DNA from 2 places in the Bradyrhizobium sp. HKCCYLS3077 genome. Region 2 is predicted to be linked to the other one. Evidence: predicted binding sites of a transcription regulator. Region 2 holds the regulator's gene; the other holds the start of a gene.
The links. Region 2 encodes PhoB, which activates phosphate uptake and scavenging genes when phosphate is short. Its sites were predicted from a motif close to TGTCATNNANCTGTCAT; they were not measured.
Positions count from the first base shown of each region.

Region 1: a site for PhoB is predicted at 4,120-4,136, ahead of phnC (phosphonate ABC transporter ATP-binding protein). Genes of this name have one in related genera too.

Region 1 is NZ_JBNPTH010000002.1:616,396-623,075, reverse strand. It holds gene ACQR0Z_RS09000 (ABC transporter substrate-binding protein) at 1-189, opposite strand, end outside; gene phnE (phosphonate ABC transporter, permease protein PhnE) at 347-1,195, opposite strand; gene phnE (phosphonate ABC transporter, permease protein PhnE) at 1,192-2,076, opposite strand; gene phnD (phosphonate ABC transporter substrate-binding protein) at 2,172-3,104, opposite strand; gene phnC (phosphonate ABC transporter ATP-binding protein) at 3,185-3,994, opposite strand; gene ACQR0Z_RS08975 (chloramphenicol acetyltransferase) at 4,181-4,846, shown strand; gene ACQR0Z_RS08970 (alpha-D-ribose 1-methylphosphonate 5-triphosphate diphosphatase) at 4,839-6,026, shown strand; gene ACQR0Z_RS08965 (DUF1045 domain-containing protein) at 6,034-6,680, shown strand, end outside.
Region 2 is NZ_JBNPTH010000003.1:112,359-120,868, forward strand. It holds gene ACQR0Z_RS12385 (hypothetical protein) at 172-495, shown strand; gene pstS (phosphate ABC transporter substrate-binding protein PstS) at 1,444-2,454, shown strand; gene pstC (phosphate ABC transporter permease subunit PstC) at 2,545-3,543, shown strand; gene pstA (phosphate ABC transporter permease PstA) at 3,547-4,437, shown strand; gene pstB (phosphate ABC transporter ATP-binding protein PstB) at 4,434-5,255, shown strand; gene phoU (phosphate signaling complex protein PhoU) at 5,284-6,000, shown strand; gene phoB (phosphate regulon transcriptional regulator PhoB) at 6,017-6,724, shown strand; gene ACQR0Z_RS12420 (trypsin-like serine protease) at 6,819-8,135, shown strand; gene ACQR0Z_RS12425 (HoxN/HupN/NixA family nickel/cobalt transporter) at 8,407-8,510, shown strand, end outside.

The DNA.
Region 1 (6,680 bases), on a different contig from region 2:
CTGGCCGGAGTTCTTGTTGTCGTGCGGAATGTCATAACCGAGATCGGTCTTGATCGCCTTGAGCATCGAGGCCCAGTCGGCCCACTCCGGCGGGCAATTGTAGCAGATGACGTCGGCGGCCTTGGCCTGCTGCGACGGCGCCAGAACGATCAGCGCGACGAGCGCAAGAACGAGGCGGGTGACCTTCATGAATGAGAACTCCGTATATCCGACCCGGCGGCCGGTTCCGGAGCCCCATTACGGCCGGCACATGAAAGATTTGCGACACCGCGCAGGGGACACACAGGCATCCGCGCAGCCTGATCGTTCGCCTACGAATGACCGCAACCTTCGGGTGCCGCTCCCGTCACGCGACGGCGCGACGTCCGATGATGGCGAAGCGCAGCTTGCTCGAGATCCAGTCGATTGCAGCCACGGCCACCAGGATCATCAGGATCAGGAACGACACCTTCTGCCATTCCAGCACGCGGATCTGCTCCGCAAGCTGCAGGCCGATTCCGCCGGCGCCAACGATGCCTATGATGGTCGCCGAACGCGTGTTGGACTCGATGAAATACAGCACCTGACCGGCGATCACCGGCAACACCTGCGGCAGCAGGCCAAACCGGACCTCGTGCAGCGCGCTGCCGCCGGCCGCGCGCACGCCCTCGACCTGCTTGCGGTCGGCGCTCTCCAAGGCTTCCGAGAACAGCTTGCCGAGCGCCCCGAAATCCGACACCGCGATCGCCAGGACACCGGCGAACGGGCCGAGGCCAACGACGTTGATCCAGACCAGCGCCCAGATCAGCGTGTCGACGCCGCGGATGGTATCGAACAGCCGCCGCACCGGAAAACGGAAAATCGCCGAAGGAATGATGTTCCTGGCGGCCAGCAGGCTGACGGGCAGTGCAAAGACCGCGGCGAGCGTCGTGCCGAGCACGGCGATCGACAATGTCTCGCCGAGCGCCTTGAGATAGACCGGCAACGAGGAGCCCGGATCGGGCGGCAGCATCAGGAGCGAAATCCAGCCGAGCTGGCTCAGCCCGGCAAGCATCCGCGCCGGCGAGAATTGGAGATCGACCAGGCCGAAGATGAAGATCGCCAGCGCCAGGACCAGCATCGCCGGTGTCGCCAGCCGGGCCGACAGCGGCCGATCGAAGACATGCGGATAACGCTCCCGCATCTGCTGCGGGTCCTGCGCGTCCATCGTGCTCATGTCCGCGCCTCCGCGCCGAACAGCCGGCCGCGCAGCCAGCCGGTGGCGATATCGATGAGGAACACCGTCACGACGATCATGACGAGGATCGCGCTGACGTCCGAGTAGTAGAACTTGCGGATCGCGACCACGAGCTCCTGCCCGATGCCGCCGGCGCCGACGAAGCCCATCACCGAGGCCTCGCGGACATTGATCTCGAAGCGCAGCAGGCTGTAGCTGGAGAAGCCCGCGACGACCTGCGGCAGAACGGCGAAGCGCATGCAGGACAGCCAGCTCGCCCCCGTCGCGCGGACGCCTTCCACCGGCTTCATGTCGGCATTCTCGACCACTTCGGAGAACAGCTTGCCGAGCGCGCCGCTGGAGTGAACGGCGATGGCGAGCACGCCGGGGATCGGGCCAAGACCGAAGGCGATGACGAAGATCAGCGCGAACACGATGCCCGGCACGGTACGGGCGAATTCGAGCAGCCGCCGCACGGTGAAACGGACCCACGGCGCGGGCGAGGTGTTTTCCGCAGCCAGGAAGTTGAGACAGAACGCCACGACGATTCCGGCCATCGTGCCGACATAGCTGATCAGCAAGGTCTCGCCGAGCAGCTTGAGCCACTTCTTGAAGCCCCAGAACCACTCCGGGACATTGGTCCAGACGCGGTGACCGTCATCGAGCGTGAAGATGCGATCGAAGTAGCTGACGAAATTTCCGAAATACGTGTACAGCGTCCGCAGATTGACCTCGGCACCGACCGCGGCGACCAGCAGCGCGGCCAGGAAAGCGGCAGCGGACAGCGCGAGCCGCAGGCGCCGGCGCGCGACCGCCCGACGATAGGCGTCGTTCAGAGCCTCAAGCTGCTGGCTCGGCAGGATCGAAATGGCGGTCGCCATCTTATAGGGCTGCTCTCGTTCGAAAAGAGGTCACGTCTCATACAAAGGGAGCCGGGCCATGCCCGGCCCGGCTCCCGCGTGGTTAAGGATGTCGATCAGGACGCCTTCTTGCGCAGGCTGTCGACGAACTTGATCAGATCGATCGTGCCGTCCCAGTCCTTGGTCGTGGCCGGGTGGAAACCCTTCTTCTGGCCATCCGACAGGCGATCGAACGCCGCCTTGTCCTTGGTGGGGGCGTCGAAGAACGCCTTGGCGATCGCCGTTTTCAGCTCGGCCGGCAGATCGGAATTGTAGGCGTAGGGGCCGTTGATGATCGGCGCCGACTTGTGGATGATGCGGAAGTCGTCCTTCTTCATCGGCGAACCGTCGGCGTTCTTCAGCATGCCCTTGGTGAGCATCTGCGCCAGCGTCGAATCGTTGTCGCTGGTCCACTGGTTGGCGGCGACGTCGACGGTGCCCTGCGCGAGCGCGAGGATCGCGTTCTCGTGGCTGCCGGCGAAGACGACCTTGCTGAAATAGGTTTCAGCGTCGGTCACGCCCATCTTGTTGAGCTCGAAGCGCGGCACGTTGTTGCCCGAGGTCGAGTTCGGATCGACCAGGCCCAAATTCTTGCCCTTGAGGTCCTCGACTTTCTTGTACGGGCTGTTGGCCTTGACGAAGAACACCGAGTAATAGCCGGTGCTGCCGTCGGCGTTGATGTCGTTGGCGAAGGCGTCGATCTTGACGCCGGTCAGGCGCGCCCGCGCGAACGAGGCTGAGCCATAGCTCGCGATGTGGATGTTGCCGGCGCGCTGCCCCTCGATCACGGCCGCGTAGTCGTTGGCGATGCGGAGCGTCACCTTGGTGCCCAGCTCCTTGGAGAGATAGTTGACGAAGGGCGTCCAGCGCTCGGTGACGCCTGAGGCGTTCTCGGCAGGAATGACCGCGAAGGTCAGTTCCGGATACTTCGCCTTCCAATCCTCGGCCGAAGCGGAACCGGCAAAAGCCAGCGCGGCGACACCGGCCAGAACGATGCGACGATTGATCATGACATGCCCTCTTTTTGAACGAAGTAAACAGGCCTCGTCCCCCGCACCATGCGAGATCCGAGGTGACCAAAATCGGTTTGTCAGGCGACAGCGGCTTCGCTGAGCGCCGGAATGGCAGCGGCCGGGACCGGATGGACCTTGTCCATCACCTCATCCGCTTCGAGATCGTAGAGCTCGCGCGCGATCTGCGCGGTCAGCGCCGCGGGAACGTCGTCGAACACGATCCGTCCCGTCGCCATGCCGATCAGGCGATCGCAATAGCTGCGGGCGAGATCGAGCGAATGCAGGTTGCAGATCACCGTGATGCCGAAATGCTTGTTGATGCGCAGCAGGGCATCCATCACGATCTTGGTATTGCGGGGATCGAGCGAGGCGATCGGCTCATCCGCGAGAATGATGTCGGGGTTCTGGACGAGCGCACGCGCGATCGCGACGCGCTGCTGCTGTCCACCGGAGAGCTGATCGGCGCGTTGTGCCGCGAGGGACGCCATGTCGAACTGCTCCAGGGCCGACATGGCCACCGCCACGTCCTGCGCCGGCCATAGCTGCGCCAGGGAGCGCCAGGATGGGATCTCGGCCAGCCGCCCCATCAGCACGTTGGTCAGCACGTCGAGGCGGCCGACCAGGTTGAACTGCTGAAAGATCATCGCCGAACGCGCGCGCCACAGCCGCAGGTCGCGGCCGCGGAGCGCCGTCACATCGAGATCCTTGAACAGGATGCGCCCGTCACTCACCGGGCTCAGCCGGTTGATGGAGCGCAGTAGCGTCGACTTGCCAGCGCCGGAACGCCCGATGACACCGACGAACGAGCCGGGCGCAACCGAGAATGATGCATTATCGACCGCGGCTTTCGCGCCGAACCGGCACGTCAAACCATCCACCACCAGCATGGACTTCTCCAGACGCCTCGCTTTGACTCCACCGCTAGCGTCGGGATTCTACAGTTGTGTGACAGTGACGCTGCGGTGCGACACTCGTCCACATCCAAGGTCCGCCGCTGCGAACGTCATGGAGACGTCATGCATCTGTCATACAGCGCACCCTAGACAGAGCCGTGAAGACAGACAGGACGTGAGATGGCCGGCAAGTCCCTTTCGATCGACCCTACCGTTGATTCCTCCGCAAAACTCCAGGGCGCGACACTCGGCGCCTATTGCGAGGTCGGCGCGCGCACCATCCTCCTTGACGTGGCGATGGGCGACTATTCCTACGTGGTCAACGATGCGCAGATCACCTACACAACGATCGGAAAGTTCTGCTCGATCGCGGCGATGACCCGGATCAATCCGGGCAATCACCCGATGCACCGGGCGACGCAATCGCATTTCACCTATCGGGCCAGCGCCTATTTCCCCGGCGAGCCTGATGATGCCGAGTTCTTCGCCTGGCGGAAGGAACATCACGTCACCGTCGGTCACGATGTATGGATCGGACATGGTGCCGTCGTTCTCCCCGGCCGCAGCATCGGCACCGGCGCCGTCGTCGCAGCAGGCGCCATCGTCACCAAGGACGTGCCTGCGTATACGATCGTCGCCGGCAATCCCGCGCGCCCGATCAGGCGCCGTTTTCCGATTGAGATCGAGCAGCGCCTGATCAATCTCGCTTGGTGGAATTGGGATCACGAAGCGCTGCGCCGGGCGCTGCCGGATTTCCGCAAGCTGGAGATCACCGCGTTCCTGGACAAATACGAGGCCGCTCTCGACGGCGCCCGCGCGCTGCGGCAGAGTGCCGCCCATGACTGATCTCTCGATTTTCCGCGGCCGGTGCCTGATCGGATCCGGTCTCGCCGATGCATCACTGATCGTCTCCGACGGCAAGATCGCCGCGATCGACGCGGGACGACCTGAAGCGGGACTTGCGCTTGACGCCAGCGGGCTGACGGTGCTGCCCGGAATCGTCGACATCCACGGCGACGCTTTCGAGCGGCAGATGATGCCGCGCGCGGGTGTGGATTTCCCGATCGACGTGGCGCTGCTCGACAGTGATCGCCAGGCCATCAGCAACGGCATCACGACCGTGTTTCATGCCACCACCTGGTCGTGGGAGCCGGGCTTGCGCAGCGCCGGCAACGCGCGCCGTCTGCTGGAGCAAATCGAGGCGCTGCGGCCGCGGCTCGCGGCGGATACGCGCTTTCATCTGCGCCACGAGACGTACAATCTCGACGATGAGGACGAGATCCGCGGGCTGCTCGCGGCCCGGCGCATCGATCTGTTTGCCTTCAACGACCACATGGATTCGACCGTCGCGAGCCTGGACAAGCCGCATAAGCGCCAGCGCATGGTCGACCGCACGGGCCTGTCCGGCGATGAGTTCGATATCCTGGTGGCCCGCATCGCCTCGCGAGCCGATGCCGTGCCGGCGTCGATCGCCCGCCTGGCCGAGACCGCGCGCGCGGCCGGCGTGCGCATGCTGTCACATGACGACGACAGCCCGGAGATGCGCAAGGCCTTCCGCAGCCAAGGCGTCACCATCGCCGAGTTTCCCGTCAACGAAATCACCGCGCGCGAGGCGGCTCACGGCGGCGACGCCATCGTGTTCGGCGCCCCCAACGTGGTGCGCGGCGGCAGCCATACCGGCTGGACCAAGGCGAGCGACATGATCGCGAAGGGTCTGTGCTCGGTGCTGGCGTCGGACTATTATTATCCAGCCCCCCTGCTCGCCGCCTATCGGCTCGTCGCCGACGGCATCCTTCCGCTGGCGCAGGCCTGGAGCCTGATCTCGGCAGCCCCGGCGCGAGCAGCCGGCCTGCCGGACCGAGGCTCGCTCGCGAGCGGCCAGCGCGCGGACATCCTCCTCGTCGACGATCGCGAACCGATGCGCCCCCGTGTCGTCGCGGTGGTTGCGGCGGGCAGCGTGGTTCACCTGACAGAGGCCGAACGCCTCTCCACCGCCGCCACGCCGCGAGCGGTCGCGGCGGAGTAAGCAGGACATGACCGGTTTTCCGCGTTATGCGATCTACTACACGCCGGCGGCCGACGCCGCGCTGACCGTGTTCGGTGCCAGCCTGCTGGGCTACGACGCCTGGACCGCCCGGGAACGCGGCTTTCCGGAGGGCGTGCTGGATGCTGCGCCGGATTGGGGCGACCTCACCACTGACGCGCGGAAGTACGGCTTTCACGCGACCCTCAAGGCCCCGTTCAACCTGGTCGAGACACGTCCCGAGGCCGAGCTGCGCGACGCCTGCGCGGCGTTTGCGGCAGTGCCGAGAGCCGTTCCGATCATCCGGCCCGTTGTCGATGCGATCAGCGGCTTCATCGCGGTGATCCCGGGAGACGCGTCACCCACCTTGCAGGATTTGGCCGCCGATTGCGTGCGCGCGTTCGAGCCGTTCCGCGCCCCGATGACCGCCGAGGATCGCGCCCGACGCAAGCCGGAGCTGCTCTCAGCGCGCCAACGAGACCATCTCGATCGCTGGGGCTATCCTTACGTCATGGAAGACTTTCGCTTCCACATGACGCTGACTTGCCGCCTGTCCGACGATCGGCGCGGGCCGATCCTTGGGATGCTGCGTGACCGTTTCGCGGCGCTCAGCCTGACATCGCTGCCGATCGACCGTATCGCGCTGTTCCGCCAGCC
Region 2 (8,510 bases):
CGGTCACCTTTCCTTCCGCCGCGAATCTGGCAGTAACATCCACGATCTCTCCTCCGTCATTGCGAGCGCAGCGAAGCAATCCAGGGGCGTAGGCGGGACTCTGGATTGCTTCGCTGCGCTCGCAATGACGCGGAGAGAGTTCGCTTCTATATCTGCGTGGGGAATTTGAAGATGCGATTAGTACAGCGCGACGACGGCGTTCTCGCCTGCGTCGATGATGCCGGCCGCATCTGGGCGCAATGCGGGCGGCCGTCGCAGCTTGCCGCCGACACCGACTACGTGATCGAAGGCCCGCTGAGCGGCTTCATCTACGAGGAGGGCACCTTCACCCCCGACAGCGAGCAGGCGTTCCGCGCCTGGCTCGACGATCGCCTGATCAGCGACGAGATCTTTCATGTCAGGGACCGCGAGACCGCGCTGGCGCTGTGTCAGCGCATCGCGGCGGCCGCCTGCGAAATCCTGAAGGACGACGCAGGCCATTCCCCGAACGCTTGATGGGGATGTATTCGCTGAAATAAAAACATACTGCTATTTTTCAGAATTCATGCTTTTATCCCTGCATCCCGCCTCGATGCAGAGGGACGTACGCGTCGTCACGAACGGTGAGGTGGGCTGCGATGGACGTGACGGTCGTGCCAGACGAGCATGGCCGGCGCGGACGGCGAAGTCGTGTGGTCCTGGCCTCTCGACGCCGAGGTCAAGTCCGTGGTCGTTGCTTGACGGCACGCGCGGGCGATGGGGGCAACAAAGCCGATCCCCAGGGAGAGCACGAAGGACACCGTTAAAACCAATCGCGCGGGGAAGGCCGGGTCTGTCCGGCTGTACTCGTGGTGACTGCCGCCTGCTTATCTTTCTGCAGGCGGGCCACGGGCCTCAGCCGAGGTCCGGCCTTCCTCGCGCCCTCTCGTATTCAAGAGGGCATGTGAGCGATGCATCACTCGGGCACGGCGTGCCGCGAGACGGCGAGGGCTTGTCTGACAACGGTGTGATGGAAACTGTGAGCCACGCTCTCCGGTGTCGTCCCGGCCTTGAGCCGGGACCCATAACCCCAGGGAGTTGTTCGGGGCACGCGCGTGGACGAATCTCACCGGGCCGCACGGCCGGTGGCTATGGGTCCCGGCTCAAGGCCGGGGCGACACTGAATATGACGTGCGGGCTTGACCAACGAAACACGAATTGATGAACGCCGACGGTGACCCGCACAGGCCGCATGGGGCGTGAGCGCCGCTCTCTCAAACCGCGTGCAAATGCGTCATGGAACACGGCCAGATGGACCGTATAAATTCGGGGCAGGATCAAATTTTCAATATCTATCAATAGCTTGCGACTGTCATCCAGCTGTCATCGAACCTTTATAAAAGCCACATCGTGGCCCCCTAAAGCGGCCCGGGAAGCGCAATCGGGTGCAAACGGCGCTTCGCTTCCCAAGCATGGAGACCAGCTATGAATTTCGTCAAAGCACTCGTCGCTGCCGGCTTGGTCGCCGCATCGACGTCGGCATTTGCGGCCGACATCACCGGCGCGGGCGCGACGTTCCCGTTCCCGATCTATTCCAAGTGGGCTGACGCCTATAAGAAGGAGACCGGCAACGGTCTGAACTACCAGTCGATCGGCTCCGGCGGCGGCATCAAGCAGATCCAGGCCAAGACCGTGACCTTCGGCGCCACCGACGCGCCGCTCAAGGCCGAGCAGCTCGAGAAGGATGGCCTGGTGCAGTGGCCGATGGTGATGGGCGGCATCGTGCCGGTCGTGAACCTCGAGGGCGTGAAGCCGGGCGAGATGGTGCTGGACGGCGAGACGCTCGCCAACATCTATCTCGGCAAGATCACCAAGTGGGATGACGCCGCGATCAAGAAGCTGAACCCGAACGTCAAGCTGCCGGGCGATGCCATCGCCGTGGTCCGCCGCTCCGACGGTTCGGGCACGACCTTCAACTTCACCTACTATCTCTCCGAGGTCAGCGCGGACTGGAAGAGCAAGGTCGGCACCAACACCGCGGTCGAGTGGCCGGTCGGCGTCGGCGCCAAGGGCAACGAGGGCGTGTCGGGCAACATCAGCCAGACCAAGAACTCGATCGGCTATGTCGAGTACGCCTATGCCAAGCAGAACAAGCTGACCTATACCGGCATGGTCAACAAGGCCGGCAAGACCGTGCAGCCGACCGTCGAGGCGTTCCAGGCTGCGGCCGGCAACGCCGACTGGGCCAAGGCTCCCGGCTACTACGTGATCCTCGCCAACCAGCAGGGTGAGAAGTCCTGGCCGATGACGGCCGCGACCTTCATCCTGATGCACAAGGAGCCGACCGACAAGGCGGCCTCCGCCGAGGCGATCAAGTTCTTCAAGTGGTCGTTCGAGAAGGGCGACAAGATGGCCGAGGAGCTCGACTACATCCCGATGCCCGACAGCGTCGTGAAGCTGATCGAGAAGACCTGGTCGGCCGACATCAAGAGCTGATCTGAAGCGTGCTGCCCTCTCCCGGAAACGGGAGAGGGTTCGTTCAAGGTGATGATGGTGTCAAAGAAGCAGGGGGCGGACTTGGCTGAGATGGCCGTTGAGAGCGAGGTCGGCGATATCGCCGCTGCCGCAGGGCCCTATGACCGCGCCCGCGCGCTGAGCGCGTTCAAGCTCGGCGATGTCACCTTCTACTGGATCACCCGCCTGTCGGCGATCTCGGTGCTGCTGATCCTCGGCGGCATCATCATCTCCCTCGTCATCGGCGCCTGGCCGGCGATGAAGGAGTATGGCTTCCAGTTCCTCTTCACCAAGCGCTGGGCGCCTTCGGCCGATCCGCCGGTGCTCGGTGCGCTCGGCCCGATCTACGGCACGCTGGTGACCTCGTTCATCGCGATGCTGATCGCCATTCCCGTCGGCCTCGGCATCGCGATCTTTCTGACCGAGCTCTGCCCGCAATGGCTGCGCCGTCCCATTGGCCTCGCCATCGAGCTGCTCGCCGGCATTCCCTCGATCATCTACGGCATGTGGGGCTTCTTCGTGCTGGGCCCGTTCCTGGCCACCACGTTCCAGCCGTTCATGATCGGCCTCTGCGCCAACATCCCGGTGCTGCAGGACATCTTCGCAGGTCCGCCGTCCTATCTCAGCCTGTTCAACGCCTCGCTGATCCTGGCGATCATGGTGCTGCCCTTCATCACCTCGATCTCGGTCGACGTCTTCAAGACGGTCCCGCCGGTGCTCAAGGAAGCCGCCTACGGCGTCGGTTGCACCACCTGGGAGGTCGTGCGCAGCGTCGTCATCCCCTACACAAGGGTCGGCGTCATCGGCGGCGTCATGCTGGCGCTGGGCCGTGCGCTCGGCGAGACCATGGCGGTGACCTTCATCATCGGCAACTCGTTCCGGATCTCGTCCTCGATCTTCGCGCCGGGCACGACGATCTCGGCCGCGATCGCCTCCGAATTCCAGGAGAGCGACGGCCTGCACCAGTCGAGCCTGATCCTGCTCGGCCTGCTCCTGTTCGTCCTCACCTTCTTCGTGCTGGCGAGCGCCCGGCTGATGCTGGCGCGGCTCGAAGCCAAGGCTGGAAAGTAACCCATGACGAGCGTCGAGATGTCCACCGTCGATACGCCGGTCAATCCCATCAACCCGATCTATGCGCGCCGCCGGCGCCGCGACCTCGTCGTCCGCGGCCTGTGCATCGCCGCCGCGGCGTTCGGCGTCACCTGGCTGGCGCTGATCCTGTTCACGCTGTTCTATAACGGCCTCGCCGGCCTCAGCCTGCAGGTCTTCACCGCCGACACGCCGCCGCCGGGCGCCAGCGAAGGCGGCCTGCGCAACGCCATCGTCGGCTCGATCATGATGACCGTGATCGGCGTCGGCATCGGCGCGCCGCTCGGCCTGTTCGCTGGCACCTACCTCGCCGAATACGGCCGCAACGACCGCCTGACCTCGGTGATCCGCTTCATCAACGACATCCTGCTGTCGGCGCCGTCGATCATCATCGGCCTGTTCATCTATGGCGCCGTCGTGGTGCCGATGGGCGGCTTCTCGGCCATCGCCGGTGCGCTGGCGCTGGCCGTCATCGTGATCCCCGTCGTGCTGCGCACCACCGAGGACATGCTGCTGCTGGTGCCCAACCCGCTGCGCGAGGCAGCCTCGGCGCTCGGCCTGCCGCGCTCGCTGGTGATCCGCCGCATCGCCTACCGCGCGGCGCGCTCCGGCCTCATCACCGGCGTGCTGCTGGCGACCGCCCGCGTCGCCGGCGAAACCGCGCCGCTCCTGTTCACCGCGCTGTCGAACCAGTTCTGGAGCCTCAACCTCTCCAAGACGATGGCGAACCTGCCTGTCACCATCAACAACTTCGTGCAGAGCCCGTATGCCTATTGGAAGCAGTTGGCCTGGAGCGGAGCCCTTCTCATCACTCTGGCCGTGCTCGCTTTGAACGTCGGTGCACGCATTCTCGGCGCCGAGAGGAAAACGAAATGACCGAACTGTCCGTCTCCGTCAGTCAGCCCGCTCACACCCTTCACGGCCAGCCGCTCCCCGAGGCGCCGGCCAAGGTGACCGCGCGCAACCTGAACTTCTATTACGGCGATCATCACGCGCTGAAGAACATCAACCTGACGCTGGGCACCAACCGCGTCACGGCGTTCATCGGCCCGTCCGGCTGCGGCAAGTCCACCCTGCTGCGCATCTTCAACCGGATGTACGATCTCTATCCGGGCCAGCGCGCCACCGGCCAGCTGATGCTGGACAACACCAACATCCTCGATCCCAAGCTCGATCTCAATCTGCTGCGCGCGCGGGTCGGCATGGTGTTCCAGAAGCCGACGCCGTTCCCGATGACGATCTACGAGAACATCGCCTTCGGCATCCGGCTCTATGAGAAGATCTCGAAGTCCGAGATGGACGACCGCGTCGAGAAGGCGCTGCGCGGCGGCGCGCTGTGGAACGAGGTCAAGGACAAGCTCAACGCCTCTGGCCTGTCGCTGTCCGGCGGCCAGCAGCAGCGCTTGTGCATCGCGCGCACGGTCGCCGTCCGGCCCGAGGTGATCCTGTTCGACGAGCCGTGCTCGGCGCTCGACCCGATCTCGACCGCCAAGGTCGAGGAGCTGATCCAGGAGCTCGCGGAGAACTATACGATCGCGATCGTCACCCATAACATGCAGCAGGCGGCCCGCGTCTCCGACAAGACCGCCTTCATGTATCTCGGCGAGCTGATCGAGTTCGACGAGACCAGCAAGATCTTCACCTCGCCGAGCGATCGGCGGACCCAGGACTACATCACCGGCCGGTTCGGCTGACGCCGACAGCATTCTTCAGGAGATCAACATGGCCAGTGAACATACCGCCAAGGCGTTCGACAGCGATCTGCAGGACCTCACCCGGCTGGTGTCGGAGATGGGCGGCCTCGCCGAGCGGCTGATCGTCGATTCCGTCGACGCGCTGGTGCGGCGCGACGTGGCGCTCGGCCAGAAGGTGGTCGCCGCCGACGCCGAGGTCGACAAGCTGCAGCGCATCATCGAGGAGCGCGCGGTGCTGACGATCGCCCGCCGCCAGCCGATGGCGGTGGATTTGCGCGAGATCGTCGGCGCGATGCGCGTCGCCACCGATCTGGAGCGCATCGGCGACCTCGCCAAGAACATCGGCAAGCGCGTCGCCGCGCTGGAGAGCGACTTCCATCCGCTGAAGCTGATCCGCGGCCTCGAGCACATGACCGACCTGGTGCAGTCGCAGGTCAAGACGGTGCTGGACGCCTATGCGGCGCATGACCTGCCGGCGGCGATGACGGTGTGGAAGGGCGACGAGGAGGTCGATGCGATCTGCACCTCGCTGTTCCGCGAGCTCCTGACCTACATGATGGAAGACCCGCGCAACATCTCGTTTTGCATCCATTTGATGTTCTGCGCCAAGAACATCGAGCGGATGGGCGACCACGCCACCAACATCGCCGAGACGGTGTTCTATATGATCGAGGGCCAGCAGATCATGGACAAGCGCCCGAAGGGCGACATGACCAGCTTCGCGACCACGATCCCCGGTAACTGAGAAAGACGATTTCGACATGGGTGCGCGAATTCTGGTGGTTGAGGACGAGGAGGCGCTGACGACGCTGCTGCGCTACAACCTCGAGGCCGAAGGCTACGAGGTCGAGACCGTGGCGCGCGGCGACGAGGCCGACACGCGGCTCAAGGAGCGCGTGCCCGATCTGGTCGTGCTCGACTGGATGCTGCCGGGCCTGTCCGGCATCGAGCTGTGCCGGCGGCTGCGGGCGCGGTCCGAGACCAAGCAGCTGCCGATCATCATGCTCACCGCGCGCGGCGAGGAGAGCGAGCGTGTGCGGGGGCTTGCGACCGGCGCCGACGATTACATCGTCAAGCCGTTCTCGGTGCCGGAGCTGCTGGCGCGCGTAAAGGGCCTGCTGCGGCGCGCGAGCCCGGAGCGGCTGGCGACCGTCTTGTCCTATGGCGACATCGAGCTCGACCGCGAGAAGCGCCGCGTCGCGCGTTCGGGCCGGCCGATCGATCTCGGCCCGACCGAATACCGCCTGCTCGAATTCTTCCTGGAGCATCCCGGCCGCGTGTTCAGCCGCGAGCAGTTGCTCGACAGCGTCTGGGGCCGCGACATCTATATCGACGAGCGCACGGTGGACGTGCATATCGGCCGGCTGCGCAAGCTGCTCAATCCCGGCCGCGAGCAGGATCCGATCCGCACCGTGCGCGGCGCGGGCTATGCGCTGGATGATCGGTTCGCCAAGTCGGAGCAGGCGTGACGGGCGAGCAGGCCTGATCGCGCGGTCACGCCGTTGCCGTCTTGATCCTGTGTGATCGAGTTCCCATCATCATGGTCGGACCTCGGCAGACGCAATGATCAGGACGCTCGCTATCTTGTTGGCCTTGTTGCTTGTGGCTGCCGGCAATGCCGCAGCCGCCGAGCTCGAGGACGCCGTCGCTGCGGCGTCGAATGGACAGCCGGCGGCGGCGTTGCGCCGGCTCCAGCCGCTCGCCGCCAAGGGCGATGCGCGCGCGCAATTCAATGTCGGATTCATGCAGGCCTTCGGCCTGGGCGCCCCGCGCAACCAGGCGGAGGCGCTGGTCTGGTACCGCAAGGCCGCCGATCAAGGGCTCGCCGTCGCCCAGCATTATCTCGGCATCGCCTATTTCAACGGGGAAGGCGCCGCCCGCGATCACGGCGAAGCCGCGCGCTGGTTCAACCGCGCGGCGGCGCAGGGCTTTGCCCAGTCGCAATACATGCTCGGCCTGATGATGCTCGACGGCGAGGTCATGACCAGGGACGTCATCCAGGGTTATGCTTGGCTGGTGATGGCCGGACGCAGCGGCGTCAGGTCGGCCGGCCGCGAGATCCAGAGAGTGAAGCTCAGCGAAGCGCAGCGGCAGCAAGCCGAGGCCACCATTGCGGCGTGGCGGCCGAAGCCGGAATCGGCAGATGCCGGCATCGCCAATCCGCGCGCGGAGCAACTGCTCGGGCTCGACCGCCACTTCGGCGACGTCGTCGATCCCACCTCCTGGCCGGCATCATCGATCGGTGTCGTGACCGTGGCGCAATACAGTACGGGAGGCTCGTGCACCGGCACCTTGGTGGCGCCGCGCGTGGTGCTGACGGCGGCGCATTGTGTCTTCAACGGTCTCACCCAGGTCAGCCCCGGCAACGTCCATTTCCTGGCGGGCATGAACAAGGGCACGCCCGCGGCCTCGTCGGTTGCCGACAAGCTGATCGTCGCGCCTGAGTTCATACCGACCCAGCACGACAAATGGTCGATCGACCGCTCGCCGGCCGACTGGGCCCTGATCATCCTGAAGGATGCGCTGCCTTCGAAGCCGGTGGCAGTGAAGTCCGTGGGCCGCGACGAGCTCGCGGCTGCGACCAAGGCGGGCACGATCTCCGAGATCGGCTACGGTCAGGAGCGGCGCTATTCGCCGACCGGCCAGCGTAATTGCAGCGCCGGCATGACCAAGGACGCCCGTCTGCTGACCGTGCATTGCCTCGCCAATTTCGGCTACTCGGGCTCGCCGATCCTGGCCGAGATCGGCGGCGAGCCGGTGGTGGTCGGCATCTTTTCGGCGTTCCACGAGGAGACCCGGCTGATGTTCGCCGCGCCCGCCAGCCAGTTCGAGGCGGCCGTGCGGCGCGAGATCGCCGCGCAGAGCGCATCCGCGCGGTGAAGGAAGGGAGGAGAAGAGGGAAGAGAGTTGGACACGGGCTGGTCAATGTTTGTGCGTGACCGGATAGCGGATTGCCAAGGCAAAGATGGGAACCTCGGCCGCACGGACGACGAGGGTTGATTTGCAAGTGATTTGGGCCTGGCAGCGTGAGCCTTGCCTTTTGGCGCGGGTCTTGCTCTCCTGTCCGAGTATGACGATTTTGCCAATTGATCATCCTGGTCCCGCGCGCTGGATCCAAGCCTGGCTGCGGCCGGTCGGGCGTCGCAATGCGATGCTGCTGGCCGGTCTCGTGCTCGCCAATGCGCTCGCCTGGGCCTGGGCGTTCGCACTCTATGCCGATCGCCCTGCCATCGTCGGCACCGCGCTGTTGGCCTG